4 regions of the Desulfitobacterium metallireducens DSM 15288 genome follow, and region 2 is predicted to be linked to each of the others. Evidence: riboswitches for the same ligand, from Rfam matches in the RefSeq annotation. Region 2 holds a riboswitch; each other region holds the start of a gene.

Region 1 (5,867 bases), 950 kb from region 2:
GCAGCCCTAATCTTAGCTTCTCGCGACATTATCGGGGGCGTGAATTGGGTAACTTCGGTTAAAGATGACCCAGAGGTTGCTAAACTTGTTGAAAAGAAAAAATCGAAGTTTGCTGGAACGGAAATCAAAGGGAAAAAGCTGGGAGTCATTGGTCTTGGCGCAATTGGGGTTCTAGTCGCTAATGCAGCGAACAAGCTTGAGATGGAAGTTTACGGATATGATCCTTTCATTTCCGTGGATGCGGCTTGGAAACTTTCCAAATATATTAAGCATACCCAGTCTCTCGACGAGATCTTTAGAGAATGTGATTATATTACGGTTCATGTACCTTCAATTGATTCGACTAAAGGAATGTTCAATCAAGAAGCTTTTGATATCATGAAAGAGGGAATTAAAATCCTCAACTTCTCCAGAGATTCTTTGGTTAATGAGGAGGATATGATTGAAGCCTTAAAAACCGGAAAGGTCGGTCGTTACATCACCGATTTCCCCACTCCTAAGATGGTGGATGTGGAAGGGGTCATCGCGATTCCTCATCTAGGCGCCTCGACCAATGAATCTGAAGATAACTGTGCAATCATGGCTGTGAACCAGTTAAGGGACTACCTCGAAAATGGGAATATCAAGAACTCAGTCAACTATCCGGCTTGTGACATGGGAGTATGTGCTCAAGCAGGACGGATTGCTATAAACCACAAAAATACGCCGAATATGCTGGGTCAATTTACCGCGACATTGGCTAAAGAAAACTTCAATATTTCCGATATGATCAATAAGAGTCGAGGAGAATGGGCCTATACCATGATCGATATTGAATCCCCGACCGCGGATCAAATGATTAAAAAACTGGAAGCAATTGATGGCGTTTTGAAGGTAAGAGTTATTAAGTAAGATGTGCTAGATAAGTAAATGGAGGAGTTATTTTGGCTACGTTCAGACCTTTTAATGCCGTAAGACCGCGCGAGGATGTTGCCAGTAAAGTGGCAGCACTTCCCTATGATGTTTATAATCGTGAAGAAGCGTTAGCAGAAGTTTTAAAAGAGCCCTTATCCTTTTTGAAAGTGGACCGAGCAGAGACTCAGTTTACTCCGGATTTCAACCCTTATGATGCATTGGTCTATGAAAAAGCAAGAGATATCCTTCAGCAAATGAGAGAAGAAGGAATCTTGGTTCAAGAAGGCAAGAATTGTTATTATGTCTATGAATTAACGATGAACGGCCGTTCTCAGACGGGTTTAGTCGGTTGTTCAGCAATTGATGATTACCTTAATAATGTCATCAAAAAGCATGAGAAAACGAGAGAGGATAAAGAAGTCGATCGCATCAACCATGTGGATATATGTAATGCACAAACCGGACCGATTTTTTTGGCCTATCGCTCTCAACAAATCATCAACGATGTTGTGGATAAGGTGAAGCAGGGGACTCCTTTATACAATTTTGTCGCTCCTGATGGAATTCGACATGCGGTCTGGAAGATCGATCAAGAAAAAGAGATCGTAACCATCGAGACGGGTTTTAAAAATATCCAAAATATCTATATTGCTGATGGCCATCACCGGGCTGCATCAGCAGTGAAGGTGGGCTTAAAACGAAGAGAGGCTAATCCGGGATATACGGGAGATGAGGAATTCAATTTCTTCCTGTCGGTGCTTTTCCCTCATGATCAATTGATGATTTTAGATTATAATCGGGTGGTTAAAGATTTAAATGGGTATACTCCCGACGAATTCTTAAATGAGGTCGCCAAAGCCTTTGCTGTTGAGAAAATAGGGCAAGAGCCTTATAAGCCGACTGCTAAAGCAACCTTCGGTTTATACTTAGAAGGTGCCTGGTATAAGTTAACCGCCAAGGAAGAGATCCGGTCTAACGATCCCGTTGAAGGACTCGATGTCTCCTTGCTTCAGAATCATGTTTTAACGTCTATTCTTAATATAAAAGACATCCGAACGGATAAGAGAATAGATTTTGTGGGCGGCATCAGAGGACTTAAAGAACTCGAAAAAAGAGCGAATACGGATATGAAGCTGGCTTTTTCGATGTATCCCACTTCAATTGTTGAGCTGTTTGACGTTTCCGATGCAGGGCTCTTGATGCCACCCAAGTCGACTTGGTTCGAACCGAAGCTGAGAAGCGGCTTATTCATTCATGAGTTAAACTAACGGCAGATCTATCGGGTAATAGTTGACTAAAACTTATAAATGTTATAGTATAGTTTCGTTGGTTAACTGAATATGAATCATGAATTCAACTTCTTATCAAGAGTGGTGGAGGGACTGGCCCGATGAAACCCGGCAACCGGTATTTTGTAATACAGCGGTGCCAATTCCTGCGATGGAAACATTGATAGATGAGAGAGGAAGTATTGCGAATAAACCTCTTTCTTATGAAAGAGGTTTTATTTTTTTCGACTAATGAAAGGGGATAGTTTTGTGCCGATTAATATACCCGATGGACTGCCAGCACTAGGGATCTTAAACCAAGAAAACATTTTTGCAATGAATGAGGGGCGAGCAGCTCACCAAGATATTCGTCCGCTCAGCATTGTTATTTTAAATCTCATGCCCGATAAAATTGTGACGGAAACGCAGATTTTAAGGCTTTTGAGTAATTCTCCTTTACAAGTTGATATTACTCTGCTTTATCCTGAAACCCATAATTTTAAGAATACACAGGAAGAATATCTGGTTAAATACTACGAAACCTATGATCATATTAAGAATCGAAAATTTGACGGCATGATTATTACGGGCGCGCCAATTGAGAAAATGGACTTTGAAGAGGTTGATTTCTGGTCTGAACTCGTGAAGATTATGGACTGGAGCCAACACAATGTTTATTCAACCCTCTATATCTGTTGGGGGGCGCAGGCAGGGCTCTACCATCATTTTGGGGTGCCGAAGTATCCGCTAAACGCAAAAATGTTTGGCGTTTTTCCGCATACGCTTAATCATAAGCATGTTAGACTTATGAGGGGCTTTGATGATATTTTCTATGTTCCTCATTCCAGGCATACAGAAGTTCGCAGGGAAGACATCGAAAAGGTTCCAGAGCTAGAGATTTTATCAGAATCTGAGGGGTCTGGAGTTTATCTGATCGCGACGAAAGGCGGTCGTCAAATTTTTGTGACAGGACACTCAGAATACGATCCTCTTACCTTGAAAGCTGAGTATGACCGGGATGTCGCCGGCGGTCTTCCTATTAATATCCCGCAGAATTACTTTCCTGATGATGATCCGAAACAACCTCCGATCGTCAAATGGCGAAGCCACTCCAATCTACTCTTTGCCAACTGGCTCAATTATTATGTCTATCAGGAAACACCATACAATGTCAACGAAATCGAGTAAGGTCAAATAATATAAGCAATAAAAGAAAGAAGGAATTTTAATGCCACTAGAGCAGGGGCATGACCGAGTAGCTGCAGAACAGCTTCTCCACGAATATGTCAAAAGTGAGAGTCTCATCAAACATGCGATGACCGTTGAAGCCGTTATGCGTCATTTTGCAGCTTTGCTTAAGGAAGACGTTGAAGAGTGGGGAATCATCGGCTTATTACATGATATCGATTTCGAGATGTATCCGGAAGAGCATTGTCATAAAACGAGGACTATTCTTGAACCGAGAAAGTGGCCAGAGTCCTTCATTCGGGCAATTGAAAGTCATGGCTATAAGCTTTGCAGTGATGTTGAACCGATTACACCTCAAGAAAAAGTTCTTTATACGATTGATGAACTGACCGGGCTTATTTCAGCAACGGCGTTGCTTAGACCGAGCAAGAGCCTTTTTGATTTAACCGTAAAATCCGTTAAAAAGAAATGGAAGCAGAAGAGCTTCGCCGAAGGGGTTAACCGTGAGGTCATCGAAAATGGAGCTTCCATGCTGAATATGGAGTTGGATTATGTTATTGAGCAGACCATCGAAGGAATGAAAAAGGTCGCTTCAGAAATAGGACTTGAGGGGAATGTTGAAGTCGCAAAATAATCAGATATCCTTAGAGCAATAGCCAGTACTCTTAAGTACTGGCTATTTCCATTTTCATGAGTATAATAGAGTTAATCTTAGTGAGATGGCTCAAATATTCTTTCTAATAAAGAAGAGGAGATTTAGGATAATGGATGAGCTGCTAAATTTTCAGAATGAACTATTAGATAAGCTCGTATCGGGTGGTGGACTAAGGGAACTAGCTCAACACATATCAACGTTTTTGAAAAAAGAAGTACTCATTATTAATCCCTCTCATCGTGTGCTTGTCTCCACAATCTCTAACGAGGATTTTAGCCAAGGGAAACTGCTCAAAATGGCGATGGTTGTACCCATTCCAGATCGAACTAAAATCTTCATAGGGGAGCAGGAGGTTGAAGTTCTTGTTTGTGAACTCAGTAATGCGGAGAAAAGATGGGGTTTTCTTTTGGTTTGCGAGCCGGGATTGGATGAGAATAGTCAGATCAAGACGGTGGCTCATCAAGCCCGAGTCGCTTGTGTCTTAGAACTCCAAAAACAAGAGGAGCTGCTCGAGAGCAACCGACAATACAGAGATGCTTTCCTTTTTGATTTGCTCTATGGTAACATGGATGATCCTGCAGAGATCATTACCCGGGGTAAATTTTGGGGGTGGGACCTCCAGTTACCCCAGGTTGTGGCTGTATTTGAGCTAGAAGACTTTGAACTCTATTCTACAGATCGACATCTTCTTAAAATACTTTGTGAAATAGTCCAAACGGTGATCGAAGCTTTGGATATGAAGGCTATCCTTTTTCAGAAGAATGAAGAGGTTGTTCTTGCTCTACCCCTGGAGAATAAAGATTATCATGAGGGAAAAGCAATTTTCAAGATGATCATTAATAAAATGAGGGCTTTGAGCGAAGAACACCTAAACTCACGCGAGGTTCGAGTGGGAATAGGAAAGAAGTATACCAACCCAACAGAGCTATTTCGGAGCTATCAAGAAGCAAAAGTCGCTTCAAAATTAGGCAGTTTGCTTAACGATCAAAATCATACTTCTTTTTTTAGGGACTTGGGCATAGCGCGAATTCTTTATAATCATGATCGGCAGGAATTAGAAGCGTTTTATGGGGAGACGCTTGAGGCTTTAGAACAATACGATAAGTCCCAGAAGAATGAGTTGATGGAGACTTTGGAAAAATATATTGCGAATCGTTGTGACCTGAAGGAAACGGCTGAAGCCCTTTTCTTGCATCCGAATACTCTTCGCTACCGGCTAAAGCGAATTGAAGAAGTCTTAGAGATTGACATTAAGGACTTTGATACGATTTTGTCTTTCATGGTTGCCTTTAAGATAAAATATTTACAAAAGCTTTAGGTTGCTATTTATGAGGATCTAAGAGGAGCAGTCAATGGATAAAGACGATATCAAGAAAGAGAATGAGATGTTTTTGAGTATCTGCCCGCGCAATTGCTATGAGACGTGTGGATTAATATCGCATGTGCAGAATGGACGTTTAATTAAAGTAGAAGGAGATCCTCATCATGGCTATACTCAAGGTAAGCTGTGTGCTAAAGGGTATGCCTATACAGAATATGTTTATAGTCCCCAGCGTTTACGTCATCCGTTAAGACAAGTCCCAAGAGGGTCAGGAAATTGGTATCGCATAAGTTGGGAAGAAGCTTTGGAGGATATTGCAAATAAGATTCTCGAGCTTCATCACCGCTATGGATCTTCCTTGGCTTGTGCTTATAATAAATTTTCAGGAAATTTAGGAGTACTTCATAATGCGACAGAGGGCATGTTTAGAGGCTTAGGCTCCCATACCAAGCTCTCTGGCAATGCTTGCTTAGCTGCGGGGAGTGATGCTGTAGCTTACAATCGCGGACAGCTCATTTTCCATGATCCTGAAGACATGGCG
Region 2 (5,867 bases):
GTACCAAAGGTATCTGAGGTAATAACATGTATTCCTAAATGAGGGGATAAACGAATGAGACTCTCTTTAACTGACTCAAGCATTTGCCCGTCTAAAGCGAGCGTCCCGTTATAATCGAGAACCAATACCTCTAGGTTCAGGGTTTCCTGACCCGGAATAACAACTTGAATCATAGATTCAATCTCCTTTTGATGTTAGTTTTTAACAAGCGAACAATCCGAAATTTATATTCTCGATTAGTATATTGTTTTCCTTTAATTATCTTTTTTCTGTTATTAAGCATAACGGAAAAGAAATTGACATTATTTTGAATTAAGCGCATAATACTCATATGCGCATATGAGTATATGAGTATTATATAAATGGAGGAAGCTCATGAATAACCTTACCGATTTTTTTAAACTCCTATCGGATGAAACCCGTTTGAGGATTTTAATCTTACTTTTTCATCAAGAATACTGTGTCTGTCAAATTTGCGGAATCTTAGGAGAGTCACAGCCCAAGGTTTCTAAGCATCTTGCCAAATTGCGGGATCTAGGCTTGGTTAAAGATGTTAGGAAAGAGCAGTTCATGTATTATTCTATAACGCTTGAGCCATTGTTTTATGAGATCATACAAAAAATTGTTGCTAGCGCCGATTTATATCCCGTTATTCGTGACGATATTCAGAAGCGGGAAGAAGCACAAAGCTATCTTGAATCATGCTCCACTATAACGCCAAAATCTTAAGATTTACTTACTTATAGAAAGGAAATGGGGGTAAAATGGGTAATATTACACAGATATTTAGCATGCTTAATGATCAACTTCTAAAAATGAATTGGCTTTCTGATCTTATTAAGTTGTTGGTCGAAAACGTCTTTGGGTTATCGATAAGCGATCAAATCGGGGGGAGTCTCCACTTTTTTATCTATGATACGATAAAGATCTTCATTCTTTTGTCGGTCTTAATCTTCGTTATTTCGTATATTCAAAGTTACTTCCCTCCAGAAAGAACCAAGAAGATTCTTGGTGGAATCAAAGGGATAAAAGGAAATATTTTAGGAGCATTGCTTGGGACGATCACTCCGTTTTGCAGTTGTTCAAGTATCCCGATTTTTATCGGTTTTACCGCAGCAGGGCTTCCCTTAGGAATCACATTTTCATTTCTAATCTCCTCACCCATGGTTGATATTGCTTCATTATTGATTCTAATGTCCTTTTTTGGAGCTAAAATTGCTATTGCTTATGTCGTTTTCGGGTTGCTGTTAGCTGTTGTAGGAGGAACATTAATCGATAAACTTGGACTTGAAGATCAAGTTCAAGGATATGTTCGACAGATTGAAAATACGGAGAGCGTCGAACTTGAGATGACTCGCCAAGAGAGAATTTCATTTGCTAAAGAGCAGGTTGTAGATATTATTCATCGGGTATGGCTTTATATTCTCATCGGTGTGGGAATTGGGGCGGCTATTCACAACTGGATTCCTCAATCGGTGATTGAAACAGTCATCGGAAACAATAACCCCTTTGCTGTTCTTTTGGCGACTGCTGTAGGGATTCCCATGTATGCAGATATTTTTGGAACGATCCCGATTGCTGAAGCTCTTATTGGTAAGGGAGTGGGTATCGGAACGGTACTTTCCTTCATGATGGCTGTTACGGTTCTGTCACTTCCGTCGTTAATTATGCTGAGTAAAGTGATCAAACCCAAGTTATTGGGAATTTTTGTGGCGATTGTATCCACTGGGATTATTTTAATTGGATACTTATTTAATGCATCTCAGGGTTTCTTTGTGTAATCATTATAAATTGTGGAGTCTAAATGAAAGGGGATAGGAAAATGAAAGTGAAGATTTTAGGGACGGGTTGTTCGAAATGTAAAAAGCTTGAAGAAATAGCGCGTGAGGCAGTTGCAGATCTTGGGATTGACGCAGAGGTTGAAAAAGTAGAAGATATCGCAAAAATCATGTCCTATGGGGTTATGAGTACTCCTGCTTTAGTGATTAACGAAAAGGTAAAATTAGCCGGGAAGGTTCCTAATAAACAACAAGTAATTGAGCTCTTACAAACCGAACTAAGTTGAGGAAAGCGGAAGGGTTAAATGATTTAAGCTTTCCTTCCAATACCCCAGCGAAAGATATCATGTCCGAATGTTCCGGATTGCTCCATGATAAGGCCTGAAGCTTCAATAAGCTTATGCGGTTCGCGTGTTAATTGACATCCACTGGCGATTTTAGGCCAGACGGTATTCGTTGCTTTGAACAGAGTAGCCATACTTTTTTCTTCTGGCAGTACATGATCCATGAAAATAAAGAGGCCGCCTGGCTTTAGCACGCGTAGTACTTCATTTATGGCTTTGTCAAGGTTTTTCACACTGCAGAATACCAGAGTTTCAACTACAGTATCAAAAGATTCAGGAGCAAAGGGAAGATTCTCCGCCTGCCCTTCAAAAAATTCTAAAGGCAGGCCAGTTTTTATTTTAATCGGAGAAGTTTTCGTATCTAAAGCAGAAATATGTTGAACAGTAGACAGGTTATAATAGGGGAAGTTCACTCCAGTTCCATAACCGATTTCAAGTACATCTCCAAAAGCCTGAGGGATAATATTTTTCCTGATTTTTGTCAGCCCGCTTTTCTCAAAGGGCGACATAAAGATATCATATATGTTCATCAGAAACACTCCAATCTAGACTAAACAATGCTTTAGGCATAATAATTCGAATTATAACACTTTTGAGTGAGGATAGTTGACAGATTGAAGTTTACTTGCTATTCTTAGAATAAAATTTTTTAATTTAGAGTTATTTTAAAGTGTTCTAGAAAATTTAATAAACTCTTATCCGGAGTGGTGGAGGGACTGGCCCGATGAAACCCGGCAACCAGCTTGTAGTACCCTGTAACAGGGACATTTGAGTATGGTGCTAATTCCTGCAGAAGATATCTTCTGACAGATAAGAGGAGTTACAATATGATTTTGTAAGCCTCTTCGCTATTGGAAGGGGCTTTTTTCATATCAGTGAAGTATCAGAGAATCTGAATAGATATTTTGAAGCAATGAAATGAGGAGTAACGATGATGACACGATTTGAAGAAGAGTTAGGTAAACGTATTTTGATTATCGATGGTGCGATGGGAACGATGTTGCAACGGGCAAACCTCACAGTTAAAGATTTTGGCGGAGAGGAATATGAGGGATGTAACGAAATCCTGACGTTAACTCGGCCGGAGGTGATCCGTTCCGTTCATGAAGCTTATCTCGAAGCCGGAGCGGATTTAATCGAAACGAATACGTTTGGGGCAACAACTGTTGTCTTAGCTGAGTATAACCTTGCTGACCGGGATCAGGAGCTTAATCGGGAGTCCGCGAAAATAGCTCGTGAGGCGGCAGATCGTTATTCCACCCCTCAAAAGCCGCGTTTTGTGGCAGGTTCCATGGGACCGACGACAAAGAGCCTTTCCTTAACTGGCGGCGTAACCTTTGAGGAATTAGAAGAAGCCTACTATCGTCAGGCTGTGATTCTAATTGAAGGGGGAGTCGATGTCCTTTTAGTCGAGACAGCACAAGACACCCTTAATGTCAAAGCGGCGGGGTCGGGGATCCAAAGAGCTTTTGCTGATCAGGGATTGGAGCTTCCCGTCATGGTTTCGGGTACGATTGAACCGATGGGGACGACTTTGGCGGGACAAAATATTGAAGCTTTTTATGTTTCCATTGCTCACTTGCATCCAATCTCTGTGGGGCTTAACTGCGCTACAGGTCCGGAGTTTATGCGGGATCATATTCGGTCACTTGCGCAGATTGCGGACTGCGGCGTGAGTTGTTATCCGAATGCTGGTTTACCCGATGAAGATGGACATTATCATGAGGAACCGGAAGGTTTAGCCCATAAGATGGTCGGATTCGCAGAAAAGGGGTGGTTGAATATTGCAGGGGGGTGTTGTGGCACAACGCCCGAACATGTCCGTGCTTTGACTAAGGCTTTGCAGGGATATTCACCTCGCCCCATTGAAGCCCATCATCTTAGTGCTGTTTCGGGTTTGGAGCCGGTCTATGCCGAAGACGAAAATCGGCCACTCATCGTGGGTGAACGGACAAATGTAATCGGTTCGAAAAAGTTCAGGGATCTAATCGCTGACGGTCATTTTGAAGAAGCCTCGGAGATCGCTCGGGCCCAGGTTAAGAAGAATGCTCAAGTTATTGACGTTTGCTTGGCGAATCCGGATCGAGATGAGTATGCGGACATGGCGGAATTTCTTCCATATGTAGTCAAGAAAGTGAAAGCGCCCTTGATGATCGATTCCACGGATCCGAAGGTGATTGAGTTAGGACTTAAGCGTTCCCAAGGTAAAGCCATTATCAACTCAATCAATCTCGAAGAGGGGTTGACCCGCTTTAATGAAGTCGTTCCTCTTTTAAGGACTTACGGGGCAGCGGTTGTCGTCGGTACGATTGATGAGCAGGGGATGGCCATTACGAAGGAAAAGAAATTAGAAGTGGCTAAACGATCTTACGACGTTTTAACCGAGAAGGGTGTCCCAGCAGAAGATATTATTTTTGATCCGCTAACGTTTCCGGTCGCGACAGGCGATGAAACGTATATTGGCTCGGCACGCGAAACCGTCGAAGGGATTCGGCTAATCAAGCAAGCGTTTCCCCAATGCAAAACAATCCTTGGTGTAAGTAATGTTTCCTTTGGTTTACCGGCAGCTGGTCGGGAAGTCTTAAATGCTGTTTTCTTATATCATACGACGAAGGCGGGCTTGGATTACGCCATTGTGAATGCTGAAAAGCTGGTTCGTTTTGCTTCCCTTTCAGAGGAGGAAAAGAAACTTGCCGATGATCTTCTTTTTGAGACGAATGAAGAAACGGTCAGCCGTTTCGCTGAATTTTATAGGAACAAAACGGTTCAATCCAAGGTGACGGAACAAAAAAACTTAAGCTTAGAGGAACGTCTTGGACAATACGTTATTGAAGGGTCAAAAGAGGGGCTTTTTAAGGACTTGGAAGAAGGACTTCAAAAATACGGGGCTTTGGAACTCATCAATGGACCATTGATGAAAGGAATGGGGGAAGTCGGTCGTCTCTTTAACGCGAATCAACTGATTGTCGCTGAAGTCTTACAAAGCGCAGAGGTGATGAAAGCCGCTGTAACCTATCTCGAACCTTACCTCGAGAAAAAGGATGCAGCAGTTAAGGGCAAGATCCTTTTGGCCACAGTTAAAGGGGATGTCCATGATATTGGCAAAAATCTTTTGGAAATTATTTTATCCAACAACGGATTTGACGTCGTCAATTTAGGAATTAAGGTTTCACCAGAGCAAATTATTGCCGCCTGCGAAAAGGAAAAGCCGGATGCTATTGGACTCTCGGGACTATTGGTGAAGTCTGCTCAGCAGATGATTGTAACGGCACAGGATTTGAAGAATGCGGGGATCAGTCTCCCGCTCTTAACCGGTGGGGCAGCGCTGACAGCACGCTTTGTCGAAAATAGAATTGCTCCGGAGTATGATGGCCCGGTGCTTTATGCAGGGGATGCTATGAAGGGGTTAGAGCTTGCCAATCAATACGTGAAAGCAGGCTCTGTTATCAGTGGAAAGAGTGGAGTAAGGACTGAAAGTAATTTATCTCAGGATGAAAAGAAAGCAAATTCTGATGAGCCAAAACAAGGTGCTGAATTACTTGAAAACCATCGCTCCTCCATTTCACTTGTATCTCCAGTCATCCCTCCTGATATCGAACGTCATGTTCTACGGGATTATCCAATAGGACAACTTTGGCCTTACATCAATCAGAAAATGCTCTTAGGTAAACATCTCGGGATTAAAGGGGATGTTGAACAGCGGCTAGCTGAAGGTGATTCGCAGGTTGTTAAAGTTTACGAGACG
Region 3 (5,867 bases), 170 kb from region 2:
AAGGGATTATCACGGTTTGTGGTCCCTAAAAGTGTCCCACCACGCGGGAGAATACCGGAAACATTGGACAACTTCAACAATTTGTAATCTTCTTCAACTGCACCCCGAAACCCATCCCGAATCCCAATCACTTCGATGCCCTCTTGATAACTGCTTTTTACGATCGCCCGTATTACGGCATTGAGTCCTGGGCAATCTCCTCCTCCGGTGAGAACGGCTAATTTATGCATTAAATTACTCCTTTCATTTCTTCGGAGTGATGTTATCTCTGTTTTATCCTAGACTATTCTATTCGCTTAACCTGAGCAATGCCTTTACGTTTTGCGATCATTTCAACTTCAGCTGCGCTTAAATTTGCGATACCCATCTCAGCCTGCACACCTTTTCCGCGGAGTTTTTGGACCGCTTGAATAACCTGTGAAACATCTTCACCATAGACTAAAACCTCTGGACACGGTTTCGTTTGGGGACTCATCCGCTCCGCTAAAGCTCCAAGATTCATAGCAAAACCCGTTGCGGGTAATGCATAGCCAAATTCGCCATAAAGCGCATCATAGCGCCCGCCTTCAACAATAGGGTAGCCAATATCACGCACATACCCTTCGAAAATAACTCCGGTATAATAGGAAAAGCCACGAAGAATTCCTAGGTCCAAAGCCACATACTCTTGGACATTAAAATCTTTTAAGTATTCGTAAACCTTTCTTAACGAGGCCACTGCCTCCTGTAACGATAGACTTTGACTCCAGTCTAGAACTTCCTCTAGCATCTCTGCTTGGCCATGGAAATGAGGAATCCTTAAAAGAATTCTCTTCGCCGAATCAGAGAATTTGCTTTTTTCTACGATTCTTTCAATCCCCACCAAATCCTTATGGGCTAATCGTTCTTCGTATTTTAACCGGAACTCAGTGTCGATCTTTAATTCATCCATGATTCCTGAAAAGATTCCCATATGCCCAAGATTAAATTGAAAATCCTTCAACCCGAATTTTCGCAAAGACTCGATGGCTAAGGCGATAACCTCAGCATCAGCTAAGGGATCACCAGACCCAATGAGCTCGACTCCAGCTTGCCTGAATTCCTGATGACGATTCGATTCGGTCCGATAAACATCGCTTGAATAACATAATCTGAGGGGCAGCTCTGAACCTTTTAACCTTGAACTGACCATCCGGGCAATGGGCGTCGTGAGTTCTGGACGCAGAACAAGGACATGACCTTGCCGATCAAAGAATTTATAAAAAAGGTCTTCCTTTTCTTCATCAGGTTGCAAACACGCACCGTATTCTAATGATGGTGTCGCAACTTTTTGATAGGCCCATAATTTAAATAAGGAAACGATTTCGCCTTCTAATTGATCTTGTACTGCCATTTCTTCTGGCAAAAGGTCTCTCATTCCTGTGGGTATTCTTAATCCTAAGGAAGAACGATTCATTTTACTTTCTCCTTTTTTGCTAATCTTTTTAGAATCAGTTGATAGCCATCGGCACCAAAATACAAACACCGTTTAACTCGGCTAATCGTCGCAGTACTTGCCCCTGTTTTATGGGCAATCGTCGTATAGGTCACATTTTTTTCAAGAAGTTTTGCTACCTCTAACCGTTGAGCGAGTGCTTTAATCTCCGAAATTGTCGCGATATCCTGAAAAAATCGATAGCATTCTTCCTTATCTTTTAATAAGAGAATGGCTTCGAAAAGTTCGTCACTTAAAGGATCGCGCAGACGGCGGTCAACTCCTTCTAAAGACTCCCCAGCCTCAACCTGTTTATCCTCTTGAAATGTTTTCTTAACTTCGTCCACGAGACATCATCTCCTTATTCTTCTCCACTTTAATTTATTAAAGTATTGAGGTGTTGTCAAGGATGTTAATTCATTTGAATAAAAAACACTTGCACATTTCCGATTTTATGTGTAAAATAACGTTATCTTAATTTTAAGAGTGATTCCTAAGGAATTGCTCATAATTAAATAAAACTCTTATCCAGAGTAGGTGGAGGGACTGGCCCGATGAAACCCGGCAACCGGCAGTGATGCACGGTGCTAAATCCTGCAGGAATAACTGGGAGATGAGAGGAAATCCGAAAGCAGCTTTGCGGGATTCCTCCGTGAAGTTTTTTGTTATGCCCAGAGGGAGGGAAATCATTGATTAACATTGAGCATTTAAGCAAAACCTACACTTCCCATAAGGGAAATGTCATCGCTCTCGAAGATATCTCTCTGGATATCCCACGTGGAGCCATTTACGGAATCATTGGCCTGAGTGGTGCAGGAAAAAGCACCCTTGTTCGTTGCCTAAATCGCTTGGAAGAAGCGACCAGCGGTCAAATTTTGATCGATGGTCAAGATATTACGAAGCTTTCCGGCAAAGGACTTCGCGATGCACGTCAAACAATTGGGATGATTTTTCAACACTTTCATTTACTTCAATCACGAACTGTTGCAGAAAATATTGCCTTTCCCTTAGAAATTGCCGGATATAAGAAGAATGATATTGAAAAACGAGTCAAAGATCTTCTCCCGCTCGTCGGTCTTGAAGATAAAGCGGATGTCTATCCTTCTCAATTAAGCGGCGGCCAGAAGCAGCGGGTTGGAATTGCCCGTGCTCTTGCAACCCGACCGAAAGTTCTTCTCTGTGATGAAGCGACTTCAGCGCTAGACCCGCAAACGACGGTCTCGATCCTTAACCTTTTGCGAGAGATTAACCAACAGTTGGGGCTGACGATTGTCATGATTACCCATGAGATGAAGGTTATTAAAGAAATCTGTACTGATGTCGCAGTCATCGATGCTTCAAAAATCGTGGAATACGGTCCTGTCGAACAAGTCTTTATTCAACCTCAATCCGCGATTGCCAAAGAATTCATTTCTAGCATCTTCCCCAATGAGTTGCCGAGTGATCTTCTCCGCGAACTTGCAGCTCACCCTGATTCTGAGATTGTTCGAATTCATTTTCTGGGTTCCCGTGCCTCAGACCCTATCATCGCCGATTTGATGAAAGGCTGTGACGTACGCGCCAATATTTTGTATGGAAGTATTGACCACCTACGCTCAACACTGTTCGGCACACTCACGCTTGAACTCCAAGGTTCGACGGAACAGCTTTCTAAAGCCCACGCGTATCTCTCCGAACGCGGGTTAAAAATGGAGGTGGTCCAAAATGGGATTTGATTGGTCCATTCTTTCAACCCCAAATTACTGGCCGAACATGATTCATATTCTTACCCCAGCTCTTGGCGAAACTCTGTACATGGTTATCGTTTCAACCATACTTGCCTATATTATCGGTGTTCCACTTGGCGTAATTCTTGTCATTTCTTCGCAGGAACACATTCTTCCTAATCCATGGGTTGAGAGAACTTTAGGAACGGTTGTTAATATTTTTCGTTCCGCTCCGTTTATTATTCTACTCGTATTCCTCATTCCCTTCACGCGTAAAATTGTAGGAACATCTATTGGCACAACGGCAGCGATTGTTCCGCTGGTCATTTCATCAGCACCCTTTGTCGCCCGCATGGTCGAAAGCTCCTTAAAAGAAGTTCCTTATGGTGTGATTGAAGCGGCATTGTCAATGGGTGCCTCTCCTTGGCAGATTATTCGCAAGGTTCTACTCCCTGAAGCCACGGCTTCTCTGATTCTCGGATTCGCCATTACCACCATCAGCGTGATTGGCTATACAGCCATGGCTGGCGCGGTCGGCGGCGGCGGATTGGGAGCCTTGGCGATCGATTACGGCTACAATCGTTTTCGAACCGATATTATGTTAATTACCGTTGCACTACTTGTGCTTATCGTTCAAGGTATCCAATCAATCGGTACCGTTTTTGCCCGTAAATTAGCCAATCACTAATCTGATAATCGAGCTTCTTTAGTTGATGGGCCCGTTAATTAAAGAGCTTGGATATAAACTAAGCGAATCCATAAATAACTCAATAATGATTAGATTTGAGGAGGTATAAACATGTTTAAATCAAAGCGTCGTCTAGCAACTCTCGTCCTTGGCTCACTTGTCTCCCTCTCATTACTGGTCACCGGTTGTGGCAATAACACGGCTAACAATGCCGCTACAGGAAATACCGCTAATTCCAACAAACCCGTCGTGCTCAAAGTCGGGGCAACTCCGAAACCCCATGCCGAAATTCTTGAGCATATCAAACCGGAATTAGCTAAAGAAGGTATTGATCTCCAGATCCAAGTCTACAACGATTATGTTGTGCCTAATACCGCTCTTGATGCTGGCGAAATTGATGCTAATTTTTTCCAGCACCAACCCTACCTCGATTCTTTTATTAAAGACCGTGGTATGAAACTCGTTTCCATTGGTCAAGTCCACCTAGAACCTATGGGTCTCTATTCTAAGAAAACAACTAAGGTTGATGAGCTCAAAGCCGGAGATACCATTGCAATCCCTAACGACCCTTCAAACGGCGGACGCGCCTTAGTCGTCCTTGAAAAGGCGGGTCTAATTAAACTCAAAGACGGAGTAGGGGTTAAAGCAACGGTTCAAGATATTGTCAGCAACCCTAAAGAATTTAAAATCTCAACAATCGATGCTGCTCAACTTCCACGTGTTTTAGAAGACCCTAAAACCGCTGGTGCTGTTATTAACACGAATTTTGCCCTTGAAGGCGGCTTAAATCCTAAAGACGCACTCACCATCGAAGAGGCTAAAGACAACCCTTATTCCAACATTGTCGCTGTTAAAGCGGATCGCAAAGATGATCCCAATCTTCAAAAACTCATGAAAGCCTTAACCAGCCCTGATGTTAAGAAATTTATTGAAGACAAATATCAAGGTTCTGTTATTCCTTCCTTTTAGTTTTAATTGACGAACGTTAAGAAGCGAGATCCGTTCAACACGGTATCTCGCTTCTTTTTTGTTTTTTTCACTGTACATTTTATGTATTCCCTCGTATTACCAGTAAAATGAAGGGATAGAACTAAAATGTTCTCATACACTAAGTTCAAATAGTTGAGCAAGGTGGGACATTTATGAATTCCTTCGAACGCAAGGTTCAAACCCGCTTACATCTTCATCCCGAGCATTTGCGCATGCTCTTAGCCCTCCCTACAGAGGAAACCGTTGAAACGTTAATCCAATATCATATTTTCGAGTCAAAAAATGCATACCTTGGCCAGCTTCTTTCTTCCCTGCTTCCGATATGGGAAACTCTCGCATGTGATGGAAATGAGACCTTGGGGAAACTTCTTCGGCTTTTAGAGAGTACGCGGATCAGCCCTATCAAACATGAAGATCAGCTTTTACATTCTAATCTTCTTCGTCTTCGGATTCTATCAGAGACTGCAGGACCCTTCCCATTTTCTCCGCTGTCCATTCAGGAAAATTTGCTTAAATTCCTGACAGACTCTGAAATCCTTGCAGATTTGCCTCAGCTCGAGGTGATTTCTTTTTCTCCCGCAGAGATCTCACCCTTAACCGCTGAACTTGAGCGCTATAAATTAAGTCCGATCAGTCGGCGTTACGTGCAGAATCTCTTCCATGCTGAGCGCCAAGAAGCTATTCTCTCTGTCCTCGCCTATCTCGCCAAAAACTATACCTTACTCGGGACATGCCGGCAAGCGTATGCCGTCATGCTTTCCTTAGATGAACTCGACAAATGGAGCAAGCATCCCTTCTGTCTTCGTCTTCTAGCTAACCGCTTCTGGGAGTATCGCACGCAGGAAATACTCTAATCCCATCAGTCCTCAACAAAATATTCCCCTTAAAACAGATACTATAGCATCAACAGCACCTGTTCTTTTACGCCGTCCCATTTTATTTTAAGTACAGATACCGTTCCATACTTGGTAAATAAGGGGACCACTCAGAATCTGAATAGGCTCCTTTGGCATGCTTGAATTGCCAAAGC
Region 4 (5,867 bases), 860 kb from region 2:
AAATGACATCTTGAGTAATTTGTATCCATTACTCGAGGCTGAAGCTTATAACCAAAGCAAACAAGTTGTGTTTCTTGCTGGGGATACACCAGATATATTGATGAGTTCGAAAGAAATTACGCAAATGATCCTCAACTTAGCTCGAAACGGTCTGGATGCCATGAGGGAGCAAGGAACGCTTACGATCAGAACGTATACAAAGGATGAGCAAGTGGTATTGGCTGTGCAGGATGAGGGAATCGGTATTCCACAAGAGAATCTAGAAAAGTTGGGAATACCCTTTTTTACAACCAAGGAGAATGGCACGGGGCTAGGACTCGCTTCAAGCTATAGTATCATCGAGCGTCACAAGGGTAAAATTGAAGTAGAGAGCGGACCCGCTGGAACGATATTTTTTGTATATTTTCCAATCCAGGTTTCATGATAGGTAGTTATTATTATATACAAAAGGTATAATTAAGTTAGCTAAAACATAGAGTATAGATCAGACAGCATGGAGGAGTACGATGAACGTAAAACCACTAAAAAAGTTAAAGCTTTATGGTTTTAATAATTTGACGAAAACGTTAAGCTTTAATATGTATGATATTTGTTATGCTAAAACCCCAGAACATCGGGATGCTTATATTGAGTATATTGACGAAGAATATAATGCGGAAAGACTGACGAATATTCTAACTGAAGTCGCTCGAATCATCGGCGCGAATATACTTAACATTGCCCAACAAGATTATGATCCCCAAGGGGCTAGCGTAACGATGCTTATTGCTGAGGAACACGTGGAACCCGGTAAACCACCAGATGATGAGCCCTTTGAGCCGATGGTAACTGAAAATGTGAAACCCCTTCCTGAAGCGGTCGTAGCTCATCTAGACAAAAGTCATATTACGGTGCATACCTATCCTGAAAGTCATCCTCATGGGGGGATCAGTACCTTTCGCGCAGACATAGACGTGTCGACATGTGGAGAAATCTCACCACTGAAGGCACTCAACTATCTTATGACAAGCTTTTGTTCGGATATAGTTACCGTGGATTACCGTGTTCGAGGATTCACACGAGATATTAATGGCAGAAAAATATTTATCGATCATAAAATCAATTCAATTCAAAATTATATCAATTATAAAACAAGAGATCTTTATCAGATGATTGATGTTAATGTGTATCAGGAAAAAATCTTCCATACGAAAATGCTGCTAAAGGATTTTGACCTGGATAATTATCTCTTTGGAACAGCAAAAAAAGAACTTTCTATTGGAGAAAAACGAAAGATCAAGCAACGTCTAAAAAAAGAAATGTCTGAGATTTTCTATGGACAAAATATGTCTAAAATGTAAATTCAATTGAATATTTTAATGCGTGGGTTGAGAAGCAAAGCATAAAGGTCTCTCGCCAACGCATTTTTTATTAGGTATTTTACTTGAAAGGGACTATAGAATGTATAAACATTTCAGAACAACATTTTTCGCTATAACTCTGGTCCTGTTGGTGGGGATGTTTGGACTAATGTTGTCTGAGCATCTAAGTGCTTGGCAGGCACTCTTTCTGACGGCTGAAACGTTAACAACTGTGGGGTTTGGCGATATTCAAGTTCAGTCTCGAGCAGGGCAAGTTATCCTGCTTGTATTGATGCTTGGCGGGGTCGCGGTGAGCGTTTATTTTGTGGGACGTATGATGGGCTTTATCATCGAAGGTCATTTGGCGGATGTGTACGGGAAACGAAAGAGGGAAAAGAAAATGTCACAGCTAAAAGATCACATCATTATTTGCGGAGCAGGACGGGTTGGGCAACAGGTAGCCAAGTACCTTACAGAAGATAAAACCATGGTTGTCATCATCGAACAAAGAGAAGAGTTAGTCCAAGAATATCTTAAGCAGGGGTTTTTAGTGATTCCAGGCGATGCTACTCAGGATGAGATTCTTAAAAGGGCTGGAATTGAACATGCCCGGGGCTTAATTACGGCTCTGCCCGAAGATGCTCTCAATGTTTTTGTTACTCTGACGGCTAAAGGTTTAAATCCTCAGATTCAAGTCGTTGCCCGGGTAGATAAGTTGGAATCTGAAGCGAAACTTTATCGAGCGGGAGCAGATCGAGTGATTTCTCCGGCCATTCTCAGCGGTCGGCGGATGGCTCTAGCGATCATGAAGCCGATGAGTATTGATTACCTGGACACAGTCGTACATGATCACAATATTCAAATCGAAATTGAAGAAATTCAGGTTGAACAAGGATCCCAACTGAATGGCCTCACCCTTGGGGAGAGCAAGATTAAACAGAACACAGGGGCAACGATTCTCGCGATCATTCGCGGTGATCAGGTTTTGAGTAATCCTAGTGCAACAGAACAGATTTCTGCAGACGATGTTCTCATCGTTTTTGGGTTGAGAGAGCAGGTGGAACGATTGGGAAATGTAGCCACAAGCCGGTAGAAGATATGAAAGAAATCTGTTGACAAAACGTCTGTTATGTAATAGTATAATTTCAATCACTGTTAATTATATAAAGTACATAGGATTACTTAGTATTTAATTCACAAATGAATATGCAATTATGCTTATCCAGAGTGACCGAGGGTCTGGCCCGATGACGTCCGGCAACCCCCTTAGGGGAAGGTGCCAATTCCTGCAGAATGACTAACATTCTGAAAGATAAGTCGAAACACTGTTATTTTTCGATGCCTCTTTCAGTTTGAAAGAGGCATTTTTGAATATTACTGAGAAATAAGGAGGGAATGATATGATCGAAATTCGTAATCTTTCAAAGGTTTATGATACAAAAAGCGGAACCGTGAGTGCTGTCGATAGTGTGTCCTTAACTATTCAAGAAGGTGAAATTTTTGGTATTGTAGGTTACTCAGGGGCGGGAAAAAGTTCCTTACTTCGTTGCATCAATCTGTTAGAAAAGCCAACCTCGGGGAGAATCACTGTAGATGGGAAGGATCTAACCTGTTTAAAAAGCGAAGATCTACGTCAAGCCCGATTAAAAATAGGCATGATTTTTCAACATTTCTATTTAATCAGCCAAAAAACGGTGTTTGAGAATGTCGCATTTTCCCTGAAAGCGGCTAAGGTACCGACTGCCAAAATCAAAGAGAGAGTGGAAAAACTGCTTGAATTGGTCGGTCTTGCCGAGAAAAGAGATGTCTATCCTGCACAGTTAAGCGGCGGGCAAAAACAAAGAGTAGCGATCGCTCGGGCCCTTGCAAATAATCCAACCGTCCTTCTATGCGATGAAGCGACTTCGGCCTTAGATCCAACGACGACAAAGTCCATCTTAAGTTTACTCAAAAGAATCAATAAGGAATTTAATATCACAATTGTTTTGATTACGCACGAAATGAACGTGGTGAAGGAAATTTGTAACCGAATGGCCATCATGCAAGACGGAAGAGTTATCGAAGAAGGCTCTGTCTATGATCTGTTTGCCAGTCCGCAAGCAGTACTGACCCAAGAATTTATCGCCAGTGTTGTTTCCTTTGAAATACCCGAGGTTATTTTAAAGAGCTGTAAAGGCCCTCTGGTTAAAATAACCTTCAAGGGGGATGTGGCTGGAGAGGGAATCATTTCCGATACGCTCCAAAAATTTAACGTCAAAGGGAACTTTCTGCATGGTTCCATTGAATATATTCAAGAGTTACCGCTGGGCATCTTTATTATGGAACTAAAAGGGCAAAAGGAAGAAATTGCGAGGGCCCTCCAGTATATTGAAAGCCGTGAAGTGAAAGTGGAGGTGTTACACAATGGGCTTTGAGTTTAATCATTTTCTCGAACTTATCCCAGATATTAACGCAGCGTTTATCCAAACCATTTATATGATTTCCATTTCCTTATTTATTGCGATTTTGATTGGCTTGCCCATTGGAATCCTTCTCTATATTACTGACCAAGGATTATTTATGGAAAATCGGACCGTCCAGAATATTTTAGGTTTTGTTGTTAATATGGTGCGGTCCATTCCATTCATCATTTTACTGGTCGCACTTATACCCTTAACCGAATTTCTCGTGGGTACAACCATTGGTCCGACAGCAGCTAGCGTTTCCTTATCGGTTGCAGCCATTCCTTTTTTTGGACGTATCGTAGAATCCTCCTTACGTGAGATTGATAAAGGCGTCATTGAGGCTGCGATTGCTGTGGGAGCAACTCCCTGGATGATCATCAAGGAGGTACTGCTCCTCGAAGCGCGATCAGGGATTATCTCAGGTGTCACCTTAACGCTGATTAGTTTAATTGGTTTTTCAGCCATGGCCGGGACAGTTGGGGGTGGCGGAATCGGTGATTTGGCCATTCGCTTCGGATATTATCGCTATGATAACACCATCATGATTGCTACCGTTGTGATTTTAATTGTTTTAGTTCAAGTTATCCAATTTGCTGGTGATTTTATTGCCAAAGTTGTAGATAAAAGGAAATAACAGAAAGAGGGAAATTTCATGAAAAAATGGTTAGCCGTATTAACAGTCATTTTAGCCGTAGGAGTTCTAGCCGGTTGCGGCACGAGCAAGACTGCTGGACAACAGACAACCACAGCAGCCAAAGAAATCAAATTTGGAGCGACTGCAGGTCCCTATAGTGACATGGTCACCAAGGCCATAAAACCGGGTTTAGAAAAATTGGGCTATACCGTGAAAGTTGTTGAGTTTAGCGATTATATCCAACCCAATAAAGCGTTGAATAATGGCGATATCCAAGCCAATCTTTTTCAGCACACGATTTACCTAGAAAACTTTGAAAAAGAAAATAAAATGGATTTAACCGCTTTAATTTCAGTTCCAACAGCACCCATGGGCATTTATTCAAAGAAATATAAATCCCTAGCTGAAGTGAAAGACGGAGCATCGGTCAGCATTCCGAATGACCCTACCAATGCAGCACGTGCTTTTAATACCCTCCAAGATCAAGGTATCATTAAAGTTAAGGCGGATGCCGATCCACTCAAAGTTTCCGAAAAGGATATCATCGAAAATCCGAAAAAATTAGTCTTTAAACCGCTTGAATCCGGCCAGCTTCCTCGTTCTGTAGACAGTGTCGACCTAGCAGCCGTACCTGGAAACTTCGCCATAGCAGCTAAAATGAACTTGCTTGATGCTTTAGCACTTGAAAATATGCTCGATCCATATCGCAATGTTGTCGCTGTAACAGCTGCTAATGAAAATTCACAAATCGCCAAAGATATCAAAACCGTTATCCAATCTGATGAATTTAAAAATGTTATTGATACAGAATTCAAAGGTTTTGGAAAACCGACATGGATGACCAAATAATATAAAGGCCATTTAGGTAGTCTTCCCAAATCTGTTATTTCGATTGGGGAAGACTGCTGTTTTGTAGTCATCTGAAGCGAAGAAAAGAGTGATGAAAGTGGAAAGCTTTTCAGTGCACGGAGCACCGAGTGAATATATTCTAATTGAAGGTGTTTTAGATCAGTTAGAAGCGAAGCTCCTGGAACGAAGCTATCACAAAGTTCTCATTGTGCATGGGATAAACTCTTGGCAGGCAGCCAAGACGTTTTGGCCCCAATTTACCCAGATTAAATATGAAGAATTTACCTATGGTGGCGAATGTTCGATCGCGGAAATTGAAACGCTTCGAAAAATTGTAGTTGAAAATTCCTATGATGGACTCCTCGCAGTCGGCGGTGGAAAAGTCCTTGATCTCGTTAAAGCGGTAAGTCATTTAACCCATAAATCCTTTATCCTTATACCCACACTCGCTTCGAATTGTTCTCCCTGGACTCCACTCAGTGTCATTTACGATGAATCTGGAGCCTTTATTCGTTATGATATTTATCCTAACAGTGCAAGTCTTGTGGTCATCGAGCCGAGAATTCTCGTCAATGCACCGATCAACCTGCTTATCGCGGG

The links. A riboswitch is a leader RNA that binds a small molecule or an ion and turns the genes downstream of it on or off. The one in region 2 is predicted to bind S-adenosylmethionine.
Region 1: another riboswitch for S-adenosylmethionine. It lies ahead of metA (homoserine O-acetyltransferase MetA); the one in region 2 lies ahead of metH (methionine synthase).
Region 3: another riboswitch for S-adenosylmethionine. It lies ahead of DESME_RS04340 (methionine ABC transporter ATP-binding protein); the one in region 2 lies ahead of metH (methionine synthase).
Region 4: another riboswitch for S-adenosylmethionine. It lies ahead of DESME_RS07700 (methionine ABC transporter ATP-binding protein); the one in region 2 lies ahead of metH (methionine synthase).

What each region holds. Positions count from the first base shown of each region.
Region 1 is NZ_CP007032.1:2,963,931-2,969,797, reverse strand. Features, by position in the region: gene DESME_RS14285 (phosphoglycerate dehydrogenase) at 1-891, shown strand, start outside; gene DESME_RS14280 (DUF1015 domain-containing protein) at 924-2,162, shown strand; SAM riboswitch class I at 2,253-2,357, shown strand; gene metA (homoserine O-acetyltransferase MetA) at 2,433-3,350, shown strand; gene DESME_RS14270 (HDIG domain-containing metalloprotein) at 3,391-3,984, shown strand; gene DESME_RS14265 (PucR family transcriptional regulator) at 4,115-5,323, shown strand; gene DESME_RS14260 (molybdopterin-dependent oxidoreductase) at 5,358-5,867, shown strand, end outside.
Region 2 is NZ_CP007032.1:738,518-744,384, forward strand. Features, by position in the region: gene DESME_RS03565 (HAD family hydrolase) at 1-173, opposite strand, end outside; gene DESME_RS03570 (ArsR/SmtB family transcription factor) at 376-729, shown strand; gene DESME_RS03575 (permease) at 765-1,781, shown strand; gene DESME_RS03580 (thioredoxin family protein) at 1,823-2,065, shown strand; gene DESME_RS03585 (class I SAM-dependent methyltransferase) at 2,089-2,652, opposite strand; SAM riboswitch class I at 2,815-2,939, shown strand; gene metH (methionine synthase) at 3,057-5,867, shown strand, end outside.
Region 3 is NZ_CP007032.1:909,217-915,083, reverse strand. Features, by position in the region: gene DESME_RS04355 (6-phosphofructokinase) at 1-230, opposite strand, end outside; gene hisZ (ATP phosphoribosyltransferase regulatory subunit) at 284-1,435, opposite strand; gene DESME_RS04345 (YerC/YecD family TrpR-related protein) at 1,432-1,722, opposite strand; SAM riboswitch class I at 1,975-2,073, shown strand; gene DESME_RS04340 (methionine ABC transporter ATP-binding protein) at 2,143-3,168, shown strand; gene DESME_RS04335 (methionine ABC transporter permease) at 3,158-3,847, shown strand; gene DESME_RS04330 (MetQ/NlpA family ABC transporter substrate-binding protein) at 3,959-4,816, shown strand; gene DESME_RS04325 (hypothetical protein) at 4,990-5,691, shown strand; gene DESME_RS04320 (3'-5' exoribonuclease YhaM family protein) at 5,774-5,867, opposite strand, start outside.
Region 4 is NZ_CP007032.1:1,597,303-1,603,169, reverse strand. Features, by position in the region: gene DESME_RS07715 (PAS domain-containing sensor histidine kinase) at 1-424, shown strand, start outside; gene speD (adenosylmethionine decarboxylase) at 507-1,340, shown strand; gene DESME_RS07705 (potassium channel family protein) at 1,441-2,433, shown strand; SAM riboswitch class I at 2,556-2,659, shown strand; gene DESME_RS07700 (methionine ABC transporter ATP-binding protein) at 2,741-3,754, shown strand; gene DESME_RS07695 (methionine ABC transporter permease) at 3,744-4,418, shown strand; gene DESME_RS07690 (MetQ/NlpA family ABC transporter substrate-binding protein) at 4,437-5,267, shown strand; gene DESME_RS07685 (iron-containing alcohol dehydrogenase family protein) at 5,359-5,867, shown strand, end outside.